DNA from 2 places in the Candidatus Mycobacterium wuenschmannii genome. Region 2 is predicted to be linked to the other one. Evidence: predicted binding sites of a transcription regulator. Region 2 holds the regulator's gene; the other holds the start of a gene.
The links. Region 2 encodes LexA, which represses DNA repair genes until DNA is damaged. Its sites were predicted from a motif close to CGAACANNTGTTCG; they were not measured.

Region 1: PT015_RS23195 (error-prone DNA polymerase) is a predicted target of LexA. The motif match lies at 2,215-2,228, and genes of this name have one in related genera.

The regions. Positions count from the first base shown of each region.
Region 1 covers NZ_CP126981.1:4,800,769-4,812,996, reverse strand. The annotation lists gene PT015_RS23195 (error-prone DNA polymerase) at 1-2,201, opposite strand, end outside; gene PT015_RS23190 (WS/DGAT/MGAT family O-acyltransferase) at 2,505-3,902, shown strand; gene otsB (trehalose-phosphatase) at 3,959-5,017, shown strand; gene PT015_RS23180 (PaaI family thioesterase) at 4,996-5,394, opposite strand; gene PT015_RS23175 (helix-turn-helix domain-containing protein) at 5,399-6,196, opposite strand; gene PT015_RS23170 (hypothetical protein) at 6,252-6,494, opposite strand; gene PT015_RS23165 (MaoC/PaaZ C-terminal domain-containing protein) at 6,523-7,395, opposite strand; gene PT015_RS23160 (histidine phosphatase family protein) at 7,531-8,235, shown strand; gene PT015_RS23155 (TetR/AcrR family transcriptional regulator) at 8,303-8,902, shown strand; gene PT015_RS23150 (MmpS family transport accessory protein) at 8,899-9,345, shown strand; gene PT015_RS23145 (MMPL/RND family transporter) at 9,342-12,228, shown strand, end outside.
Region 2 covers NZ_CP126981.1:517,985-530,212, forward strand. The annotation lists gene PT015_RS02625 (LGFP repeat-containing protein) at 61-2,109, shown strand; gene lexA (transcriptional repressor LexA) at 2,119-2,817, opposite strand; gene PT015_RS02635 (LysM peptidoglycan-binding domain-containing protein) at 3,031-3,513, shown strand; gene nrdR (transcriptional regulator NrdR) at 3,622-4,086, shown strand; gene PT015_RS02645 (FAD-dependent oxidoreductase) at 4,108-5,322, shown strand; gene PT015_RS02650 (peroxynitrite isomerase) at 5,327-5,812, shown strand; gene PT015_RS02655 (PhzF family phenazine biosynthesis protein) at 5,809-6,495, opposite strand; gene PT015_RS02660 (alpha/beta fold hydrolase) at 6,520-7,542, opposite strand; gene PT015_RS02665 (proteasome assembly chaperone family protein) at 7,577-8,557, opposite strand; gene PT015_RS02670 (trypsin-like serine peptidase) at 8,779-9,567, shown strand; gene PT015_RS02675 (DUF4192 domain-containing protein) at 9,671-10,729, shown strand; gene PT015_RS02680 (metal-dependent transcriptional regulator) at 10,734-11,426, opposite strand; gene sigB (sigma-70 family RNA polymerase sigma factor SigB) at 11,551-12,228, opposite strand, start outside.

The DNA.
Region 1 (12,228 bases), 820 kb from region 2:
GCCTCAGCGCCGGAAAAGCCGGCGCAGTCCACCGCGAGTTGCATCAACTGCTCCTGAAACAGCGGCACTCCCAACGTCTTCCGCAACGCCGGCTCCATCGACGGGTGGTCGTACTCGACCGGGTCGAGGCCGTTGCGTCGCCGGATGTAGGGGTGCACCGACCCGCCCTGGATGGGCCCGGGGCGGATCAACGCGACCTCGACCACCAGGTCGTAGAACACCCGCGGCTTGAGCCGCGGCAGCGTGGCCATCTGCGCGCGCGACTCGACCTGGAACACCCCGACGGAGTCGGCGCGCTGCAGCATCTCGTAGACCGCGGGTTCGGACAGGTCCAGCGTGGACAGGTCGACCTTGAGGCCCTTGTGCTCGTCGACCAGGTCGATGACGTAGTGCAGCGCCGAGAGCATGCCCAGCCCGAGCAGGTCGAACTTCACCAAACCGATTGCCGCGCAGTCATCTTTGTCCCACTGCAGCACGCTGCGGTTCGCCATGCGCGCCCATTCGACCGGGCAGACGTCGGCGATCGGCCGGTCACAGATCACCATGCCGCCGGAGTGGATGCCCATGTGCCGCGGCAGGTTCTGGATCTGCTCGGCCAGGTCGATAACCTGCTCGGGGATGCCCTCGATGTCCGACGGACGTCCACTCCAGTGGCTGATCTGCTTGCTCCACGCGTCCTGCTGGCCCTGGGAGAACCCGAGGGCTCGTGCCATGTCGCGCACCGCGATTCGGCTGCGATAGGTGATCACGTTGGCGACCTGTGCGGCGTAGTCGCGACCGTACTTGTCGTAGACGTACTGGATGACGTTCTCGCGCAGGTCCGACTCGATGTCGATGTCGATGTCGGGCGGCCCGTCGCGCTCCGGCGACAGGAACCGCTCGAACAGCAACTCGTTGGCCACCGGGTCGACCGCGGTGACGCCGAGCGCGAAGCAGACCGCCGAGTTGGCCGCCGATCCCCTGCCCTGGCACAGGATGTTGTTCTCCCGGCAGAACCGGGTGATGTCGTAGACCACCAGGAAGTAGCCCGGAAACTTCAGTTGCTCAATGATTCTCAGCTCGTGCTCGATCTGGGTATACGCCTGGCGCGCCCGGGCCCGCGGACCGTAACGAAGCAGCGCCCCCGCCATCGTCAGCTCGCGCAACCAGCTGTCCTCGGTGTGTCCGGCCGGGACGTCAAACGGCGGCAACTGCGGGGCGATCAGCGCCAGGCCGAAGGAGCACTGCTCGCCGAGTTCGGCGGCGGCGGTCACCGCGTCGGGGTGCTGCGCGAACAGCCGCGCCATCTCCTCACCGGAGCGCAGATGCGAACCGCCCAGCGGCGCGAGCCAGCCCGCCGCCTCGTCCAGCGACTGCCGGGCCCGGATCGCACCCATCGCCATCGCCAGCCTTCGCCGCGACGGCCCGGCGAAATGCGCGCCGGTGGTAGCCACGCAAGCGAGCCCGAATCGCTGCGCCAGCACGGCCATGTCGGCGTTGACGTCGTCGTCACCCGGGCAGCCGTGCTGGGTCAATTCGACGCTGACACGCCTCCGCCCGAACCGGTCCACCAAATCGGCCAGGGCCGCCGACGCCGCCTCCAGTCCACCGGCGACCAACGCGGAGCGGACATGGCCCTTGCGGCACCCGGTCAGGATCTGCCAGTGGCCACCCGCCGCCGCGGTGAGCGCGTCGTAGTCGAAGCGCAGCTTGCCCTTCTCACCGCCGGCCAGGTGTGCCGCGGCCAGCTGTCGCGACAACCGGCGGTAGCCCTCCGGTCCGCGGGCCAGCACCAGCAGATGCGGGCCGGCCGGGTCGGGGTCCTCGGTCCGGGCGATGGATCCCAACGAGAGTTCGGCACCGAACACCGTGCGCATGTCCAACTCGACGGCGGCCTCGGCGAACCGCACCGCGCCGTACAGCCCGTTGTGATCGGTGAGCGCGATGGCACGCAGGCCAAGCCGCACCGCCTCTTCGACCAGCTCCTCGGGGGCACTGGCCCCGTCGAGAAAGCTGTACGCCGAATGCGCATGCAGTTCGGCGTACGGGACGGCCGAACGGCTCGGCCGGTCTTCGTCCGGCGGCTGGTAGGCGACTCGCTTAGGCGACCGCGGCGCCTCGTCCGCCGGCGTCCACACCGTCGGCGTGCCCGCACGGCGCGGCTTGCCGGAGAGCACCCGCTCCATCTCCGACCAACCCGGCGGCCCATTGCTCCACCCCACCGCAACAGTGTATCGAACTCATGTTCGAATAGCTCGCATGCCGTCGCGCCTCGTTTGACCCGGCCCGGCTGACAAGCGGTTCGCCCGCGCGGGCTCGTCATCCGCAAAGACTCAAAATCCGCGCGCCGCCAATTCGCTTGAATCTCAGAGAATCTCAGCCTCTACCCTCTTGAACGCGAGTCCAACTGCGTTGCCACACAACCGACTCCAGTTGTTTACACGAATTAATCTGGCCGCCACCTCTGACCGCCGGTCACCGCCAATACTCGTAGGCATCCCAAAGTCGAACGGCGGTGATGATTCGTGGAGCAGCTCAACACGCTCGATGCCGGCTTCCTCATGGCCGAGGATTCAGACCGCAATGTCAGCCTGGCGATCGGTGGCATCGCCATCGTCGACGGTAAGTTACCCAATCACGAGAAGTTCAAAGCCGTTCTGGCAGAACGTGTTCAGTCCATTCCCCGCTGCATGCAGATGCTGCGTACCCAACCCTTCGATCTCGGCGCCCCACAGTGGGTGGCAGATCCAGCATTCGACATCGACCGCCATGTTCGCCGGATCGCCGTACCGCGCCCCGGCGACGACAACGAATTGTTCCGCGTCGTCGCCGACGTGCTCGAGCGTCGCCTCGATCGCGATCGGCCACTGTGGGAATGCTGGGTGATCGAGGGCCTCAAGGGCAACCGGTGGGCGATCTTGATGAAGGTCCACCACTGCATGGCCGACGGGATCTCGGCGACCCGCATCCTCGCCCGGCTCTGCGACGAGATGGACGGCGACGTGTTCGCCCGCCCAGTCGTCGCCAAGCGGGGCGGCCGTCGCCCCAAACACCTGGCATCGGTGCCGGAGAACCCGGCGCGCTCCCACCCGCTGAACAACCTCTGGCGGACCGCCACCGGACTCACCAACACGGTGACCCGGACGGTCGGCGGCGCGACCGAGATCGCGGCCGGCCTGATGCGCCCGACGGCCGGATCGTCGCTGGTGGGCCCCGTGACGGCGATGCGCAAATATCGCGCCGTCCGCGTCCCGCTGACCGATGTCGAGCAGATCTGCAACAAGTTCGACGTCACCATCAATGACGTCGCGCTGGCGGCGATCACCGAGGGCTACCGATCCGTCCTGCTGCATCGCGGCGAGCAGCCGCGGCCAGACTCGTTACGGACCCTGGTGCCGGTGTCGGTCCGCGGCGGCGAGTCGGCGGACCAGCCGGGCAACAAGATCTCCATCATGCTGCCCTACCTCCCGGTCGAGGAAGACGATCCGCTGCAGCAGCTGCGCGCGGTGCACAGCCGGATGACCCGCACCAAGCAGGGCGGGCAGAAGCAGGCCGGCAACATGGCGGTCTCGGTGACCGGATACGTGCCATTCATGTTCTCCTCGTGGCTGATTCGACTGCTCACCCGGTTACCGCAGCGCGGCATCGTCACCCTCGCCACCAACGTCCCGGGACCGCATCGCCGGCTGGAGATGATGGGCGGCACGGTCAGCCGGCTGCTGCCCATTCCGCCGATCGCGCTGCAACTGCGCACCGGCGTCGCGATCATGAGCTATGCCGACGACCTGGTGTTCGGGATCACCGCCGACTACGACGCGGGATCCGACATCGAGGTGCTCGCCGACGGCATCAAGATCGCCGTGTCGCGGCTGGACATGCTCAGCCAGGACTCGATCCTGCTGTTCGACCGCAAATCTGTCTGACGGTCACCGACTAATCTGGCTTCCGGCGCCGCGACCGCGGGCCGGGAAGGCGGGGCATGCCGGTCACCATCGACCCACGCCGCATCGACACCGTGTTGTTCGACGACGAACCCGATGCCACGTTCGCGGCACGCCTTGCAGACGCGGGCATTCGCGTCGGTCGATCTGACGACGCGCAATCGGTGCGGATCGGCCGCAGCGCCGTGGTCGCGTCCACCGAAGACTCGGCGGAAGCCGCCCGGGCCGCCGGTTTCGCGTTGGTGATCGGCAGGGGCGACGTCGCTGACGTCGACATCCGCACCGGGGATCGCCGGATGTCCGAATTGCCCGACGGTATGCAGGCTCTCGACGTCGCCCGCAAGCCCGCCGTGTTCTACGACTTCGACGGGACGCTGTCCGAGATCGTCAACGACCCCGCCGCCGCGCGGTTGGTCGACGGCGCGGCCGACGCACTGACAGCGCTATGCAACCAGTGCCCGGTGGCGATTCTGAGCGGTCGGGATCTGGCCGACGTGCGGGATCGGGTGGGCCTGCCCGGCCTGTGGTACGCGGGCAGTCACGGCTTCGAGCTGACCGGACCCGACGGACAGCATCACCAGAATGCTGAAGCAGCCGCGTCAATACCGGTGTTGACCGAAGCCGCCCGCGAGCTGGCCGATCAGCTCGGCGGCATTGCCGGAGTTGCCGTGGAGCACAAGCAATTTGGTGTAGCGGTGCACTACCGCAACGCTGCGCGCGACCGGGTCGGTGAGGTGCTGGCGACGGTGCGACAGGCCGGGCAGCGCACGTCGCTGCGGGTGACGACGGGCCGCGAGGTCATCGAGCTGCGCCCGGATGTGGACTGGGACAAAGGAAAAACGTTGCGCTGGGTGCTCGACTACATCCGCGACAACCAGGGCGGCGGCCCGCTACTGCCGATCTACCTCGGCGACGACATCACCGACGAGGACGCCTTCGACGCGGTCGCCGACGACGGCGTCGCGATCCTGGTGCGTCACGACGACGACGGCGACCGTGCCACCGCCGCCCGCTACGCGCTGGAAAGCCCCGACAAAGCTCGCGAATTCACCGCGCGGCTAGCGGACCGGGTCGATCACAAAACCGCTTGCGACTGAATGGTTTTGGCGGCCAACTTGCCGTTCTCACCGCGAATCTCGGTCTCCACCACGATGACGCGCCGCCCGACATGCAGTGGGCGGCTGTGCGCCTTGACCGTGCCCGACCTGGTCGCACCGAGAAAGTTCGTCTTGGATTCGATCGTCGTGGTACCGGCACCTTCGGGAAGGTTGAGAAACGCGCACACCGCACCGCTCGTGTCGGCCAGGGCCATCACGATGCCGCCGTGCAGCACACCCCCGCCGGTCGTCAGACCTTCCGCCCAATCCAGGCTCAGCACAACCTCTTCCGGGCTTGCGGCGTCGGCGGTGATGCCCAGCGTGACGGCCAGTGGAACCAGGCCGTGAATCATCTCGGTGGCTGCGCTGTCGGTCATCGGCTCACTTCCTCAGTGCGTGCAAGACCTCGGCGGTCTCGGCGTCGGCCGGATAGAACGATTCGATCGCCAGCTCGGCGACCGTGACGTCCAACGGCGCCCCGACTACAGCGATCATGCTGAAGAAGGCGAGCTCTTTTCCGTTGTGCCGCAACCGAAGCGGTACCGCGACGTCGGTCGGTTCGGGACGCTCGGCCTCGCCGCCCGGGTAGGCCGACACCTCGTCCAACAGTTCGGCCAGTCGCGGATCGCGCGTCGCGAGCACCTGCCGATGCACCCGCTCGAGCGCGTGCGCCCGCCACTCGGGCAGGTTGACGATACGGGGCGCCATGCCGTCCGGGTGCAGCGACACCCGCAGGGCGTTGATCGGCGGCGTCAACAGCGCGGGGTCGCAGCTTTCGATGAGCACCGCGATGGCGGCGTTGCCGTCGAGCATGTCCCACCATCGATTGATCACCAGCGCCGGATACGGCTCGTGGCCGGTGAGGATCTGTCGCATAGCGGCGCGAAACCGGGTCAGCTCCGGCTCGTCGAGCGCATGCTCGGGATAGGCAGGCGCGTACCCGCCGGCCAGTAGCAGCGCATTGCGCTCCCGCAGCGGGACATCGAGTTGTTCGCTGAGCCGCAAGATCATCCCCGACGTCGGCTGCGAACGTCCGGTCTCCACGAAGCTCAGGTGCCGCGCCGAGATCTCGGCCTGAATCGACAAGTCCAGCTGGCTGATTCGGCGGCGCTCACGCCACTCCCGCAGCAGCTGACCGACTGCCGGCGTCGCACGCGAGCCGCGGGTCAGGGTCGTCATCGCCCCGATGCTAGCCGCGCGGCACCGGCGCCACGATTACCTGACAGGTAATGCCTCAGCTGTCCTTGTCGTCGTCAGACTTGTCGTCATCAGGCTTTTTGTCGTCAGACTTCTTGTCGTCCGACTTCTCGCTCTTGCCGGTGTCGAGTTCGAGCGTCGCCCAGTGACTCGGCGAGATGAAAACCGTCCAGTCGCCCTCGTCGCGGCCCAGCTTGACGACCCCGTTGTCGACTTCCCACTTGGTGCTGTCGTCGTAATCGGTCGACTGTCCGTCGCTGTAAGTGAGTTTGAATGCCATGCCCGGGACTGCCACGCGGACGACCGGGCTAAACCTCGGTGTATTCCACCGCGCCGTCTTCGAGCACCAGTCGGGCATTGCTGCCGTCGGGCCCGGCCGCTTCGGTGCGGAACACCGCCCTGCCGGGCTCGGTGCGCCAGATCAGCGTCGTCAGCGTCTCGCCGGGAAACACGGGCTTGGTGAACCGGGCGTCGATCGCGGTGATCGCGTCGGCGTTGCCCTTGCCGAGCTCGGCGATCAGCGCGCGACCGGAGAACCCGTAGGTGCATAGTCCGTGCATGATCGGCTCGGGAAAGCCGGCCAGCTCCTTGGCGAACCACGGGTCGCTGTGCAGCGGATTGCGGTCGCCGGAGAGCCGGTAGATCAGCGGCTGGTCCTTGCGGGTGGGCAGCGCGACCCGGGCGTCGGGCTCGCGGTCGGGCACCTCCGGCGCGACGGGACGCTCGCCCGGCTGTCCGCCGAACCCGCCCTCGCCGCGGATCACCAGCGTGGTCAGCGTCTCGGCGACCAGCGCGCCGGTGTCGGGATCGGTGCCGCGACCGCGCAGCATCAGGATCGCGTTCTTGCCCTCCCCCTTGTCCTGGATGTCGGCCACCTCGGTGGTCACCGAAAGTTTGCCCGCGGGTGGCAGCGGCGCATGCAGCCGGATGCCCTGCGAACCGTGCAGCAGCATCGCCCAGTTGAACGACCCGACCTTGCCGGCCGCCCCGAATGCCGGGCAGCAGATCACCGCGTACGTCGGCAGCACCTGCTGGTCGATGTCGTGGCTGTTCTCGGTGGTGAATTTGAGATCGTCGAGACCGGCCCCCACCCCGAGCGCGTAGAGCAGGGTGTCGCGGTCGGTCCACTCGAACAACTGGGGCTCGGTGGTCGCGCCGACGGCATTCGGGTCGATCGCCATGCGGGTCTCCTCTTCGGTCGGCCGGGTCTCATTGATTTGGCAACGCCATTTCATCACCCGCCCACCGGTGTGATTTATTCAGCCAACCCTGGCAAACGTGCCCCGCCGAGGGCCCCGGCAAGGCAGGCTGTCCGCATGCGCAATCGCACTGTCGCCTGGAAGGTGGCTGCCGTCCTCGCCGCCGTGATCACCGTCGCCGCCTGCTCGAGTTCGCCGAAGGTGCGCAGCATCACGCTGACGTTCATCCGGCACGCCGAGTCGACCAGCAACGCCGAGCACGTCATCAACACCGACGTTCCCGGCCCGGGACTCACCGCGGACGGCAAGGGGCAGGCCGAGCAACTCGCGCATCAGCTGTCGCGCAACAACTTCGACGGCGTCTACGCGTCCAACATGGTCCGCACCTCGGAGACGGCGGAACCGCTGGCCCACGCGTTGGGCAAGCACGTCGAAATCCTGCCTGGCTTACGGGAAATCGATGCGGGCCGCTACAACAACTCCCCATCCAAGCGGGCCGACCTCACTTACCTGATCGCCCCGTCGCTGTGGTTGAAGGGCGACGTCAAGGACGCGGTCCCCGGCTCGATCAGCGGTGTTGAGTTCAACGACCAGTTCAGCGCGGCGGTGCAGAAGATCTACGACAGCGGCAACAGCAGGCCGGTGGCGTTCGCGCACGCCGAGTCGATCATGTACTGGACGCTGATGAACGTGAAGAACCCCAAGGACAGCCTCGCGACCAGCCATCCGCTGCCCAACCTCGGCCGCGTGGTGATCACCGGCAGCCCGGTGCTGGGCTGGACATTGGTCGAGTGGGACGGGATCAAGGACTTCAGCTACTGACGTAGCGAATTCATCCGTTCGGTACGGTACTGGACAGTACTACCCCTGCCCTCTAGGGTTATCCGCTGTGACCGGGACGGTTCAGCACGGCGTGACTGCTTCGCCCTGGTCGCCGCGCGAAACCGAGTTGCTCGACGTGACTCTGCAGCTACTGCAGGAGCACGGGTACGACCGTCTCACCCTGGACGCCGTGGCCGCCCGGGCCCGGGCCAGCAAGGCCACCGTGTACCGGCGCTGGCCGTCGAAGGCCGAACTGGTGTTGGCCGCCTTTATCGAGGGTGTCCGGCAGGTCGCGGTGCATCCGCACACCGGCAGCCTGCGCGGCGACCTCATCGCATTCGGGGAGGCGTGCCGCGAGCAGGCCTCCGCCCAGGCCGGCACCATCCGCGCGGTGCTCGTCGAGACCTCGCGCCACCCCGCCCTAAACGAGGCGCTGCAGCATCAGTTCCTCGACCAACGCAAGGCGCTGATCGACGAGGTGTTGCACGACGCAGTCAAGCGCGGCGAGATCGACGCCGCGGCGATCAGCGACGAACTCTGGGATCTGCTGCCCGGCTACCTGATCTTCCGGATCATCATGCCGAACAACCCGCCGACCAAGGCAACGGTGGCGGCCCTCGTCGACGAGGTTCTGCTCCCGAGCCTCAGCCGAAAGGTGAACCGGTGAAAAGCTTTTCGCCGACGGCATTCGTCCGGCGACGATGGATGCTCATCGTCGCGGTCGTCGTGATCGTCCTCGCCGCTTTCGGAGTCGACCGACTGCACGGCGCCTTCGACTCGGGCAAGAACGCCGCACACGGCGCCAGCGCCTCCGACGAGATCGTCCCGTTCAACCCCAAGCACGTGGTGTACGAGGTCTTCGGCACACCCGGGGCCACCGCGACCATCAACTACCAGGACGTGCACGCCGCTCCGCAACGGATCGACAACGCCCCGCTGCCATGGTCGTACACCATCACCACCACCGACCCCGCGGTGATCGCCAACGTCGTCGCCCAGGGCAACGGCAACACACTCGGGTGCCGAATCACCGTCAACGGCGTCGTCAAGGACGAGAGGACCGTCAACGAATTGAGCGCCTACACCTTCTGTCTGGACAAGTCCGGATGAGCGACCACAGCGCGCGGCGGCCCCGCGTCCCGCATCTCATTCACCGGCTTGCATTGCCGATCCTGCTGTTCTGGGTGGCGGCGGCGATGATCCCGAACATCGTCATCCCCCAACTGGAAGAGGTCGGGCGGCTGCACAACGTCGGCATCAGTTCCCCCGATGCGCCGTCGTACCAGTCGATCAAGCACATCGGAAAGGTGTTCCACGAGTTCGACTCCGACAGTTCGGCGATGATCGTGCTCGAGGGCGACAAGCCCCTCGGCCCGGACGCGCACAAGTTCTACGACCAGATGGTCCACAAGCTGGAGCGCGACACCGCGCACGTCGAGCACATCCAGGACTTCTGGGGTGACACCCTGACCGCGGCCGGGTCACAGAGCACCGACGGTAAGGCCGCCTACGTCCAGCTGTTCCTCGCCGGGGCCCAGGGCGACGCGAAGGCCAACGATTCCGTCGACGCCATCCGCAACACCATCGACCACATGCAGGCGCCGCCCGGCGTCAAGGTCTACCTGACCGGCGCCGCGCCGGCGATCGCCGACCAGTTCACCGCGGGCAACAAGGGCAACAACAAAGTCACCGGGCTCACCGTTGCCGTGATTGCGGTGATGCTGTTCTTCGTCTACCGGTCGTTCGCCACCACCGGACTGGTTCTTGCCACCGTGCTGATCGAAATGGCCGCCGCGCGTGGGTTTGTCGCATTTTTGGGCAACGCGGGAGTTCTGCCGCTGTCGACCTACGCGACGAATCTGCTCACGCTGCTGGTGATCGCGGCCGGCACCGACTACGCCATATTCTTCGTCGGCCGCTACCAGGAGGCCCGGTCGGCCGGCGACGAGCGTGAAGACGCGTACTACAAAATGTACGAGGGCACGTCGCATGTCGTGCTGGGCTCGGGCCTGACCGTCGCCAGCGCGGTGGCCTGCCTCGCCTTCACCCGACTGCCCTACTTCCAGAGCCTGGGCATCCCCGCCGCGATCGGCATCGTCATCGCGCTCGTCGCTTCGCTGACGCTGGGTCCGGCCATCCTCGTGATCGCCAGCCGCTTCGGGCTGTTCGATCCCAAACGCGCGCTACAGACTCGCGGCTGGCGCCGCATCGGGACCGCGATCGTCCGGTGGCCGGGCCCAATTCTGGTGGTGTCCATCGCAGTTGCCCTCATTGGACTGCTCGCCCTGCCCGGCTACAAAACCAGCTACGACATCCGTCCCTACATTCCGTCGGACGCGCCGGCCAACGTGGGGTACACCGCCGCCGAGCGGCATTTCTCCCGCGCTCGGTTAGAGCCCGAGCTGCTGATGGTCGAGGCCGACCACGACCTGCGCAACCCGGCCGACATGCTGGTGCTGGAGAAGATCGCCAAAGGCATCTTCCACATTCCCGGAATCGCTCAGGTGCAGTCGATTACGCGTCCGCTGGGCGCACCGCTGGACCACAGTTCGATCGCGTTCCAGATCAGCCAGCAGAGTGTCGGTCAGGTGCAGAACCTGAAGTATCAGGCGGACCGCGCGCGCGACTTGCTCACGCAGTCACAGGAACTCGACAAGACCATCGGAATCCTGCAGCAGCAGTACACGCTGCAGCAGCAACTCGCCACCGCTACCCACGACGAGACGCAGAAGTTCCACGAGACGCTGGCGATCATCAACGAGGTCCGGGACAAGCTCGCGAACTTCGACGACTTCTTTCGGCCGTTGCACAGCTACTTCTACTGGGAGAAGCACTGCTACGACATCCCGATCTGCTTCGCGCTGCGCAATACCTTCGAGTCGATCGACAGCATCGACGAGCTCACCGAGAAGTTCGGCGACCTGACGACCAGCCTGGACAAGCTCGACGCGATCCAACCGCAACTGGTCGGGCTCATCCCGCAGCAGATCGCCAGCCAAGAGGTCAATCGCGAACTGGCGCTGAAGAACTACGCCACCAACCTCGGCATCAACAAGCAGTCGGAACTGGCGAACGACAACCCGGCCGCGCTGGGGCAGGCGTTCGACAAGTCGAAGAACGACGACCTGTTCTATCTGCCGCCGGAAGTCTTCTCCAACCCCGATTTCCAGCGCGGACTCAAGCTGTTCCTGTCGCCGGACGGCAAGGCGGCGCGGCTGATCATCACCCACGAGGGCGATCCCGCTGAGCCGCCGGCCATCGCGCGCGTCGAACCGATCAAACTGGCCGCGCACGAGGCCGCCAAGGGCACTCCGCTGGCGAACGCCAACTTTTATCTCGGCGGCACCGCGTCGACCTACAAAGACATCATGGACATGGCGAACTACGACATGTTGATCGTCGCGATCGCGTCGCTGAGCCTGATCCTGTTGATCATGATGCTGATCACCCGCAGCCTCGTCGCTGCCATCGTGATCGTGGGCACCGTGGCGCTGTCGCTGGGCGCCTCGTTCGGGCTGTCAGTACTGGTGTGGCAATACCTTGCCGGCATCGAATTATGTTGGGTCGTATTACCTTTGGCGGTCATTCTGCTGTTGGCGGTGGGATCCGACTACAACTTGCTGTTGATCTCCCGGTTCAAGGAGGAGATCCATGCGGGGTTGAAGACCGGGATCATCCGCGCGATGGCGGGATCCGGCTCGGTGGTGACCGCCGCCGGGCTGGTCTTCGCGGTGACCATGTGCGGGTTCATCTTCAGCGGCCTGCGGACGCTCGGCCAGATCGGTACCACCATCGGCCTCGGCCTGCTGTTCGACACGTTGATCGTGCGGTCGTTCATGACGCCGGCGATCGCCACGCTGCTCGGCCGGTGGTTCTGGTGGCCGCTGCGGGTGCGCCCGCGCCCGGCCAGCTCGATGCTGCAGCCGTACGGATCGCGCCCGGCGGTGCGCCAGCTGCTGCTGTGGGACGACCCGGACGACGAACACGTCACAG
Region 2 (12,228 bases):
ATCCGCGGGGCGGTTGAAACTGTGCCCCGAATTCGGGTTCGGCGGCCGCGGGAGGGCGGGATGACAACGCAGCGAAAACGATCGGGCATCCTCGCGCGCTCGACGCGTGGCCTGGTGGCGCTGGCAGTGACACTCACCTGCGCGGCCCTGCTGACCCCCGCCGCGAGCGCATCACCGATCGGCGACGCCGACAACGCCATCACCGCGGCTTGGAAAGACGCCGGCGGGGACACCTCCGACCTAGGCGCCAAACAGGGGGAGTGTTACGTCGCGGGCCAGGGATTCGCCCAGGACTTCGTGCACGGCAAGATGTTTTTCACGCCGGCCAGCGGACCCCGATCGATGATGGGCGCGATTCTCGACAAGTACGAGTCGCTCGGTGGGCCGGCCGCTTCCGACCTCGGCTTTCCCATCACCAGCGAAGTTCGCGGCCTGGCGGGCCCGGACAGCCGGGTCAGCACCTTCTCGGCCAGCGACAAGCCGCTCATCTACTGGACCGCCGACCACGGGGCCTTCGTCGTGCGCGGTGCGATCAACGCGGCGTGGGACAAGCTGGGCAGCTCCGGTGGCGCACTGGGTGTTCCGATCGGCGACGAGACCTACGACGGCGAACTCGCAACCCAGGCGTTCAGCGGTGGCAAGGTGTCCTGGAACCGGCTGACCAAGGCCTTCACCACCGTCCCACCCGACCTGGCCGGCCAGCTCAGCGGGTTGCAGGTGCCGGTCGACCCGACCGCCGACATCAACATGGCGTGGCGGGCCGCCGGTGGGGCCGCCGGTCCGCTGGGAGCCAAGCAAGGCGACCAATATCCGATCGGCGCGGACGGGCTGGCCCAGAACTTCGCCGGCGGCAAAATTTTCTTCAGTCCTGCGACCGGTGCGAATGCCGTCCAGACCGACATCCTGACCAAGTACGAGGCACTCGGCGGACCCGCTAAAAGCGATCTCGGTTTCCCCATCTCCAACGAGGCCGACGGCGGCCTGAAGCCCGCAAGCAAGGTCAGCGCATTCTCCGCCGACGACAAGCCGATCATCTTCTGGAGCGGAGATCACGGCGCGTACGTGGTGCGCGGGGCGATCAAGACCGCGTGGGACAAGCTGTTGGGCGCGACCGGCAAGCTCGGTGCGCCAATTGCCGACCAGACCATCGCCAAGGACGTGATCACGCAGAAGTTCACCGGCGGCCAGATCGCATGGAACAAGACGAAGAACACCTTCACCACTCAGCCGGCCAACCTGGCGTCGGCGCTGTCCGGCCTTCAGGTGCCGGGGCAGAAGACGCCGGCTAACTCCGCGACCCCCAACGCCGGAGGCAGTTGGCTGTCCGGCCACTGGGTGTGGCTGGCGGTCGGGGTCGGGGCGTTGCTGCTGATTGGTGTGCTGGCGTTGCTGATGCGCTCGTTTGGTCGCCGTCGCGCCGTCAAGCGCGACGCCATCGGCCACTCGGACGACGCCGCATACGAGCCCGTCACCGAGTCGGTCTCCCAATGGTCGCCCGAGGGTGACAGCGAATTGGCGTCGTCGAGCCTGGCCAAGGACTACCGGCCGCCGCGTCCGCGAACCGTGCGGCTGCCCAGTCAGTCGTCCAGCGCGTGGGCGCCGCCGGAGCACAGGAGCCTGGTCGACGAACTGCTCTCCGACGATGAAGCCGACAGCACCGAAAAGTTCTCCGAGTTCCGCGAATTCGGACAGGACGACGATTTCGGTCACGACGACGACTTCGAGCACGATGACGATGTCGAGCACGACGACGACCCGCACCACGACGCCGATGAGCATTTCGACGAGGACTCGGACGACGTCGACACCGACCCGACCGGAATTCCGGTGGCCGACGATGTCCGCGGCGGTCGGCATGCGGCGGCGGCAGACGACGACGCGCTCGTCACAGAGGCCGTGCCGATCGCGCGAATTGCGCCGGGGCAGTTGGCGATTCACCTGCCGATGGACGACCCGTACCAGGTGCCGGACGGCTACGTCGTCAAAGCCAACGCCAGCTCAGGGTTGTACTACATGCCCGACAGCGAGCTGTACGACGACACACCGGCAGAGATCTGGTTTGCCAGTGAAGAAGTCGCCAAGGCGAATGGATTCCACCGGGCCGGTTGACCGGCGACGTCAGATCTTGCGAATGACCGTGACGACCTTGCCGAGTACGGCCGCGTCGTTGCCCGGAATCGGGTCGAACGCGGGATTGTGCGGCATCAGCCAGACCTGGCCACCGGTGCGCTTGAACGTCTTGACGGTCGCTTCACCGTCGATCATGGCCGCGACGATGTCGCCGTTGTCGGCGACGTTCTGCTGGCGGACCACGACCCAGTCGCCGTCGCAGATCGCCGCATCGACCATCGACTCGCCGACCACCTTCAACAGGAACAGCGCGCCCTCACCGACGAGTTCGCGCGGCAGCGGAAAGACGTCCTCGACGGCCTCCTCGGCCAGGATCGGGCCACCGGCGGCGATCCGGCCGAGCACCGGCACGAAGGTCGGCTCCGGCAGCGCATCCGAGCCGGCGACGTCGGTGAGCGCCGGAGTCTTGGATGCGTCGTCGGCCGAGCGGACGTCGACGGCACGCGGCCGATTCGGGTCGCGGCGGAGGTAGCCCTTCTTCTCCAGCGTGCGCAGTTGGTGTGCAACTGAGGACGTTGACGTCAGGCCGACGGCGTCGCCGATCTCCCGAATGCTCGGGGGATAGCCGCGGCTGGTGACCGACGCGCGGATGACGTCCAGGATGGTCCGCTGGCGCGGCGTCAGCCCTGAATCCGCAGATCGCGGGGCACGTGCGGAGTCGGCGTCCGGGGTCTGGCTATCGCTCATATGGACGAATGTAGCGGCATTTGCCCTAGATATCAAACATGTGTTCGACCCGTGTCGCGATTAACGCCTGATCAGGGCTGCAAAAGTTGTCGGTGGGCCGTTCTATCGTCTTCAGCGTGTGCAACAGTTCGATCACATGTTCGGTTTTCGAACACATTATCGATTACTCTTCGAACAAGTGATCGACCCGCAAGCCCGACTGGAGGACCCCACATGATGCACATCGAGACGATCTCCCGCAGCCCGCAGCCCCGGGTTCGGCCGGTTCAGGTGCGTCCGGCCGGCCGCAGCGGCCGCCCCGGATCCCGCGGCCCGCAGTCATCCAGGCCCGTCGCGGCCCCGCCGCGCTATCGCGGTACCGGCGTGCTGATGTCGAACGCATCGCATCGCGCCCGGCCGATCACCCCGGTGACCACCGTGGCGCTCGCCCTGGTCGCCGCCGGCATCACGGTCTGGCTGGGGTTCGTCGCCCACTTCGGCGGCATGCTGCACAGCGGTCCCGAGAAGGCCGCGGTCCAGATGCCGGACCAGCTCGCCGTCGTCCGGGTCGAACCCGGGGAGACGTTGCAGCACTTGGCTGCCCGGGTTGCCCCGGACGCGCCGACCAGTCAGGTCACCGCCCGCATTCGCGAACTCAACGAGCTCGACTCGTCCGCGGTGACGGCGGGGCAGACGCTTATCGCGCCGGTGGGCTGAGCCGTTCACCAGCCGCGACACTCCCTGACGCTAGGCCGTCGCCCTTGGGCGCAGGTAGGCTCGGGGAGGCCCGGGACACCCCCGGATCGGCGCGGCAAAGGAGCGGCCATGCACTGTCCGTTCTGTCGGCACCCGGATTCGCGAGTCGTCGACTCCCGTGAAGCCGATGAGGGACAGGCGATCCGGCGCCGCCGGTCGTGCCCCGAGTGTGGCCGCCGATTCACCACCGTGGAAACCGCGGTGCTTGCTGTCGTCAAGCGCAGTGGCGCGACCGAGCCGTTCAGTCGGGAAAAGGTCATGCGCGGCGTGCGGCGAGCATGCCAGGGACGCCAGGTCGACGACGACGCGCTGAGCCTGCTGGCACAGCAGGTGGAAGACGCGGTTCGGGCGGGCGGATCGCCGGAGGTCCCCAGCAACGAGGTCGGGCTGGCCATCCTCGGCCCACTGCGCGATCTCGACGAAGTGGCGTACCTACGATTCGCGTCGGTGTACCGGTCTTTCGAATCCGCCGCGGATTTCGAGCGCGAGATCAAGGCGTTGCGGGCCCACCGAAAGGTGTCCGCCCCCGGTTGACCGGCGTCGTAATGTCGGAGCATGACTCGTGTCGTGCACACCCAGGTATGCGTCGCCGGCGGTGGTCCCGCGGGCATGGTGCACGCGCTTCTGTTGGCGCGGGCGGGAATCGACGTGACGGTGCTGGAGAAGCACAATGACTTCCTGCGAGATTTCCGCGGCGACACCGTGCATCCGAGCACGCTACGGATCATCGACCAGCTGGGGCTGATCGACGAGTTTCTTCGCCTCCCGCACACCAAGGTCCGTCGTCTCGCCTTCGATACCGACGGGACGCTGCGAACCTTCGGGAACTTCAGCGCGCTCGCGCGGCTGGGCTTCAAGCAGCCCTACATCGCGTTGATGCCGCAGTGGGACTTTCTCGACTTCCTGGCCGAAAAGGCAAGCGCTTACCCGGAATTCACGCTGATCCGCAATGCGGAGGTTACCGACCTGATCTTCGACGGGGATCGCGTCGTCGGAGTGCGCACGCCCGACCTCGAGGTGCGTTGCCAGTTGGTGATCGGCGCGGACGGACGCAAGTCCGCGGTGCGCGCAGCGGCGGGACTGCAGACCGCAGCGTCGAACTCGCCGATCGACGTGCTGTGGTTCCGGCTGAGCTGGCGTCCGGGCGATCCGCAGGAGTTGGTGGGGATCGTCCGCAAGGGCCTGATGATGGCGATGATCTATCGCACCGACTACTGGCAGATCGCCTACATCATGCCCAAAGGTGAGAACCCACGCGACGGTTCGCTCGGAGAGTTCACGCAGCGGCTCGTCTCCGTGCAGCCGCAACTGGCCGAGCACGTCAAGGATCTGCACTCGTGGGACGACACCAGCCAGCTCGACGTGCGGGTGGACCGCCTCGAGAAGTGGTGGCGAAAAGGGTTGTTGTGCATAGGAGATGCCGCGCATGCGATGTCGCCGGTCGGCGGGATCGGCATCAACCTCGCGGTCGCGGACGCGGTGGCAGCGGCCAACGCGCTGTGCGGCCCGCTGCGCGAAAACCGGGTCACCGAAGCCGACTTGGCGAAGGTGCAGCGCCGCCGCGAGCTACCGACCCGCATCATTCAGGCCGGTCAGGTGTTCATTCAGAACAACGTCATCGAACCGAATCTCGCCGGCGACCTGTCCCCGGTCCGGGTGCCGAAAATCGTCGGCCGCGGGCCATTTCAATACATTCCGCCGATTCTGGTCGGCAGCGGAATCCGACCCGAACGCGTCCGTACGCCCGACGTGCACGCCGGACTAGGCTGACCGGATGCCGCCCGAACTACACCCCAACCTGCACCACCTGGCGCCATTGCTCGGCACCTGGCAGGGCCGGGGGGCCGGCGAGTACCCGACCATCGAGTCATTCGACTACCTCGAAGAAGTCACGTTTTCCCATGTGGGCAAACCGTTTTTGATCTACGGCCAAAAGACCAAGGCCGCGGCCGACGGGGCGCCGTTGCACGCCGAAGCCGGTTACCTCCGGGTGCCGCGCTACAACGAGATCGAACTGGTGCTGGCGCACCCGAGTGGCATCACCGAGATCGAAGTCGGCCGCTACATTGCCGACGGCGACACCATCGAGCTCGAGATGTCGACGACTCAGGTCGCCATGACGCCGTCCGCCAAAGAGGTGACGTCACTCGGTCGCCGATTCCGGGTCCACGGCGACGAGCTCTCCTACTCCCTGGAGATGGCCGCGGTCGGGCAGCCGCTGCAGCATCACCTGTCGGCGACGTTGCATCGCAAGGGTTAAGAGATTCGACGCACGCCGTCCTCGGCGACGAAGCCGCCGACCCGGACCCAGCCGTGTGGGCTCCACGTCGTCTCGATCACCGATCCCGCACCTTGCGTGATGTGCAGGTCGCGGCTGAGATAGTCGGTGATGCGCACGGCCGCCGACCCCGTCGCCTCGTCTTCTGGCACACCGAGATTGGGCGCGAACATTCGCGAGCGCAACGACCCGGCGGGCTCGTCGGTCCATGTCCAGAGATAGTGTGCGACGTCGTCGGAGAAGTCGGCTGGGTCGGCGGCGGCCAGGTCGTCGGCGCTGTCCACATCGTGGATCGCGAACTCCGGTGACCAGTCCGAACGGGCGCTGACGGTAGTGATGTCGCCGTCGAAGCGCACCTGCACCAGGCCGGCGGGCACCTGCAGCGTGTGAATGGGCCGGCCAATCGAGCGCAACCACCACGCCGCTCCGACCGTCGGATGCCCGGCGAACGCCAGTTCGGTCAGCGGGGTGTAGATCCGCGCTTTCGCGGTGGTGGCCCCGTCTGTGGGCACCTCGACGAAAACTGTTTCGCTGTAACCCAATTCGGTGGCGATTCGCTGGTGCTGGTCTGGTGTGATCGTGGCCGCGTCGACGACGCCGAGTAGATTGCCGAAATTGCCTGCCGCATCAGTGAATACCCGCAACACGGTGACGTCGACGCTCATGGGAGCGACTCTACGGGGCCGCGGTCAGGTGGCGCTGCGCTCGTCGGCGCCCATGGCCTCGAGCACCGCGACCCGGGTGTCGATGGGTCCGGACACCGTCTGTGCACCGCCGCCGGTGCGGAGCAGTTCGCGAAGCGCGGTCTGGTCGTAGTCGGCCGGCGCGGTGGTGTCGATGAAGCGCTCGACGATCTCGATGAAGCGGTCGGGATCGTCATGGAACGGGAAATGCCCGGAGCGCTCGAAGATCTCGAGCTGGGAGCCCGGCATGGCGGCGTGCGCCATGTGGGCGTGGCTGATCGGCACGACGACGTCGTCGGTGCCCCAAATGATCTGCACCGGAACGGATTGCGTCAGATAACATCGGTCCAGCATCGTGACGCTCTGGCCGCGCCAGTCCACCACCGCGCGCAGTGTCCGGGTGAATGCCGCCGAGGCCATCGGCTCTGGGAGGCCGGCCAAGATCCGCAGTACATCGGGCAGATCATGGCCGATCGCGGTGGAGCCCACCAACATTCCGGCCGCGCGGCCGACGATTTGCAAAGCCGGCAGCACCAACGGCAGTCGCAGCAGCGCCAGCGCCTCGCTGCCCATCGGCAGCGACGCGAACCGCAGCAGAATGTTGACGTCCTTGGTGACGCCGCCGGCGGCGACCAATACCAGTCGCTCTACCAAGTGCGGGAACTGGTAGGCGAATTGCATGGCGACACCGCCGCCGAGCGAGTGGCCGATAACGGTGACGCGCTCGATGTCCAGAACCGACAGCAGGTCACGCATTCCGTTGGCGTAGGCCGCAGCCGAATAGTCCGCGCGCGGCTTGTCCGACTCGCCGTGTCCCAGCAGATCGACCGCGATGACGGTAAACCGTTGCGCGAGAGCGGATTGCACGGTCGACCAGGTCGTCGAGTTATCGCCGATGCCGTGGATCAGCAGGATCACCGGACCGGAGCCGGCGATACGGAACGCGCGCCGGTAGCCGTGCACCGTCCGGAACTGGAGTTGCGGCGTGACCTCGCGCACCGAGCGAAGATTCGGTTTGCGCTGAGTCATGTCGCCAACTTCGCTGTCGGGCCCGATAGGGCGATCAGGTCGGATCGTCGTCGTTCTTCTCGGCCTGCTGGGCCAGGAATCGCTCGAACTCGGCTCCGAGTTCGTCACCGCTGGGTAGATCTTCATCCCGCGTCAGGAGAGACCGATTCTCTTGCGCGGCAATGAAGGCATCGTACTGTCGCTCCAGCGCCTCCACCACTTGAGCGACATCCGAGCTGGCCTCGACCTGTTCATCGACTTTGACCTTGACTTCTTCCGCAGCCTCGGTCAGAGAGGTCAGAGGAAGTTGCAACGCGCCGGTCTTGGCCAGCTGCTCCAGCAGTGCCTGCGCAGCCGCCGGATAGTCAGTCTGCGCCAGGTAGTGGGGGACGTGCACGGTGTAACCGACGACCTCCTGACCGTGCTGCGCCATCCGGTACTCCAACAGGTTCGACGCGCTGCCGGGAACCTGCACCTCGGAGATCCACGGCGTGAAGTCGGCGATCAGCTCGCGGTTGTTCGAGTGCGCGGTCAGCGTGATCGGCCGGGTGTGCGGTACGGCCATGGGGATGGCGCCCAGACCGATGGTCTGTCGCACGCCGAGCCGCTCGGCCAGCAACCGGACGGCTGTGATGAACCGCTCCCACTTCAAGTCCGGCTCCATGCCGGCCAACAACAGAAACGGCGTCCCTACGCTGTCGTGCATGGCGTAGAGGCTCAGTTCGGGGTCCTCGTAGTGGGTGAAGTGGTCGGTCTTGAACGTCATCAGCGGCCGCCGCGAGCGGTAATCGAGCAGTTCATCGATCGCAAACGACGCCACCAGCTCGGTGTCCAGCGAGTTCTTGAGGTGGCCGGCCGCCAGCTTGATCGCGTGACCCGCGTCGGAGAAGCCTTCGAGGGCGTGCACCAGAACCGGCCCGCGGCCGTCGGACAGCGACAGTTGGGGCGCCGGGAACTCGAGCTCGTACATGGCGTTCTGCTCGGGCTGGTAGCGCCGGTCCCGGTCGGGTGTTTCGGACGGCTCGTTGTGGCCCATCTCGGTTGCCTCCTCGCCACGGCGCGGTGTCACTCGCCGTGTCAGATAGTGTCCCTCAGTCCGCCGAGCAGCGGATACCTGACCCGCCCGCCACTGTGCTGACCAACGCGATCAGCACCGGCGACATTCCGGGGCATACCCGATTCCCGCTGCGCCGAAAGTGCCACGCCGACAGCGTCGATCGGCGCTCCCACGTGTGCAATCGGGCATGATCGACCGCGATGCGGATATTGGCGATAGCGGCGGTGCTAGCGATGGTGCTGGGCGGCTGCGGACATTCAGCCCAATCGGTACCCGTGATCAGCAAACCGGATGAGGCGGTCGCCGGCGCCATGAACCGGGTCATCGCCGCGCCCGTCGACCCCGATCCGCGGGTTGGTGCGATCTTCCTGTCCGAGGGCGATCTGCACGCCTGCACCGGTTCGGTGCTGCACTCGACGGCGGGCAATCTGGTGCTGACGGCCGCGCACTGCCTGAGCACCGGCGGCGGACCGGTGCGCTTCGTTCCCGGGTTTGCCCGCAACGTCGTCCCCGCGGATGTGTGGACGGTGGACACGGTCTACCTGGATCCGCGCTGGCTGGCGACAAAAGACCCCCATGCCGACTACGCGATCGCCCGCGTGAGCCGGCCGTCCGGCGGACTGGTGGAGGCGGCGGCGGGCTCGGCGTTGTCGCTCGGTTCCGCACCCGCGAGAGGCAGCGAGGTGACCGTGGTGGCTTATCCGGCGGGAATCGGCGGGGCGCCGATCGGGTGCCGGACCGGCACCGGACTCAGTGATGCCGGCTACCCCGAGTTGCCGTGCGCAGGCCTGGTCGACGGGACCAGCGGCGCGCCCTGGATCAGCGGTTCGACCGTCACCGGTGTGATCGGCGGCCTGCACGGTGGCGGCTGCGCGGAGAACCTGTCCTACTCACCGCCGTTCGACGAGCACCTCGCCCAGCTGTTCGCGCGGGCGCAGGCCGGCGGCCCGGGTGATGCGGCGCCGAGGTCCTTCGACGACGAGTGCTGACGGCCGCTCCGGTCATTCACAGTCGGTGCTTCATGCACAGCAGGCCGCCGCGGCCGCTCGCAACGCGGACGGCGTGACGGTGTCGCTTGCCAGCGTCGTCGCCATGACCAAGCAGCGACATGACTTTGAACTGAATCGGCCCGGCGCGGTGATCGCCGCGCTCCCCGCGGTGCTGGGCTTCGTGCCCGAAAAATCGCTGGTGTTGTTGTCGATCGACGGCGGCGAACTCGGGTCGGTGATGCGCGTCGACCTGTCCGACACGATCGCCGAACAGGTCGCGCATCTCGCGGAGGTCGCCGCCGCCGCGGGCCCTGAGGCGGCCATCGCGGTGATCGTCGACGCCGACGGCGCGGGCTGCCCGATGTGCAACGACCAGTACCGCGACCTGTGCTGGACGTTGACCGACGAACTCGCCAGGCACGACATCGCGTTGTGGGCCGTCCACGTCGTGGACCGGGTGGCGGTCGGCGGTCGCTGGCACTGCGTCGACGGCTGCGGCGCCGGAGGTGTTGTCGAGGACCCGTCGGCCTCGCCGCTGGCGGCCGCCGCGGTGCTGGACGGGCGGCGGCTCTACGCTCGCCGAGCCGATCTGCAGGCGGTGATCGCGGTCGCCGACCGGTTCCGCAGCGCGGAGTTGACCGACCTGATCGCCGAGCGTGCCGCGCTGCGCGACACGTCGCATCGCGCCGACTCCGATCGCTGCGTGCGCCGCGACATCGAAGCCGCGATGGCGGCCGCGGCTGCCGTCGCCGACGGGCAGCAGCTTGCCGACACCGAGGTTGCCGGGCTCGCCTGTGGGTTGGCAGACGTCGAAGTCCGCGACACGTTGTACGCGCTGGCCGTCGGGCACAGCGCCGGCGACGCGGAGTCGCTGTGGGCGTTGCTGTCGCGCACGCTGCCGATGCCGTGGCGCGTCGAGGCGTTGGTGTTGTTGGCCTTCAGCGCCTATGCCCGCGGCGACGGGCCGCTGGCCGGGGTGTCGCTGGAGGCCGCGCTGCGCTGCGAGCCGGGGCATCGGATGGCGGGGATGCTCGACACGGCGCTGCAGTCGGGCCTGCGGCCCGAACACATTCGGGAGCTGGCGATCACCGGCTACCGGTTGGCCGATCGGCTCGGGGTGCGGCTACCGCCGCGGCGAGTGTTCACCCGCCGTGCGATGTGAGTGGCTAGACCTTTTCGACCTTGACGGCGTGCGCCATCTCGTGCGGCAGGCCCACGTTCTCGTGGCCGGGGATGACGATCGTCACGCCGCCGGCCTGGTTGGACTCGACGGTGACGCGCGCGTTCGGGACGACGCCGGCGTCCTTGAGACGGCTGATCAGGTCGATGTCGCCCTGCACGTGCTCGGTCAGCTGGCGCACCACGACGGCGACGGGCGGGCCTGCCGGCAACTCCGTCAGCCGGACCAGGTTGTCGTCGTCGGGGCCGAAGCCGTCGCCGATGCCAAGATCGATGAGCCCGGGGATCGGGTTGCCGAACGGGGAGGTGGTCGGGTTGTTGAGCACCTTCATCAGCCGGCGCTCGACGTCGTCGCTCATCACGTGCTCCCAGCGACAGGCCTCGGCGTGGACCTCTTCCCACGGCACGCCGATGACGTCGACCAGCAGCCGCTCGGCGAGCCGGTGCTTGCGCATCACGGAGACGGCCAGCGCCCGGCCCTTATCGGTCAGCTCGAGGTGGCGGTCGCCGGCCACATGCAGCAGCCCGTCGCGCTCCATTCGCGACACGGTCTGGCTGACCGTCGGCCCACTCTGGTCCAGCCGTTCGGCGATACGGGCACGCAGCGGGGTGACGCCCTCTTCCTCGAGGTCGTAGATGGTCCGCAGGTACATCTCGGTGGTATCAACCAGGTCGTTCATTCCGCACCTTCCATTGCCGCCGAGTCTACTTGGCAAGCTGGGCGAATGGTTCGCTAACACTCCAGCGCAGCAGTATGCCCGCCGCGGCTGCGGCGGGCATACTGTCTCGCTTCTGGTCGGGTCGTCAGCTCGCGTAGGAGCGGAGCCGGTCGGCCCGCTCACCGTTGCGGAGCTTGGCCATCACCTCGCGCTCGATCTGGCGGACCCGCTCGCGGGACAGACCGAACAGCTTGCCGATCTGATCGAGTGTGCGGGGCTGCCCGTCGTCGAGTCCGAAGCGCAGCCGGATCACCTGATGCTCCCGCTCGTCGAGCGTGGCGAGCACGCTGCGGATGTCGGTGTGCAGGAGTTCGGCGATCACCGAGTTCTCTGCGGACATGGCCTCGGCGTCCTCGATGAAATCGCCCAGCGGCGCTTCCTCTTCGGAGCCGACCGGCATGTCGAGGCTGACCGGGTCACGGCTGTGCTCAAGCAGATCGTTGATCTTCTCGACGGGGATGCCGGACTCTTCGGCAAGTTCCTCGTCGCTGGCTTCCCGGCCGAGGTTCTGGTGCATCTCCCGCTTGATCCGGGCGAGCTTGTTGACCTGCTCGACCAGGTGGACCGGCAGCCGGATAGTGCGGCTCTGGTCGGCCATGCCGCGGGTGATCGCCTGGCGGATCCACCACGTCGCGTAGGTCGAGAACTTGAATCCCTTTGCGTAGTCGAACTTTTCCATCGCGCGGATCAGGCCGAGGTTGCCCTCCTGGATGAGATCCAGCAGCGGCATACCGCGACCCGTGTAGCGCTTGGCCAGCGAGAC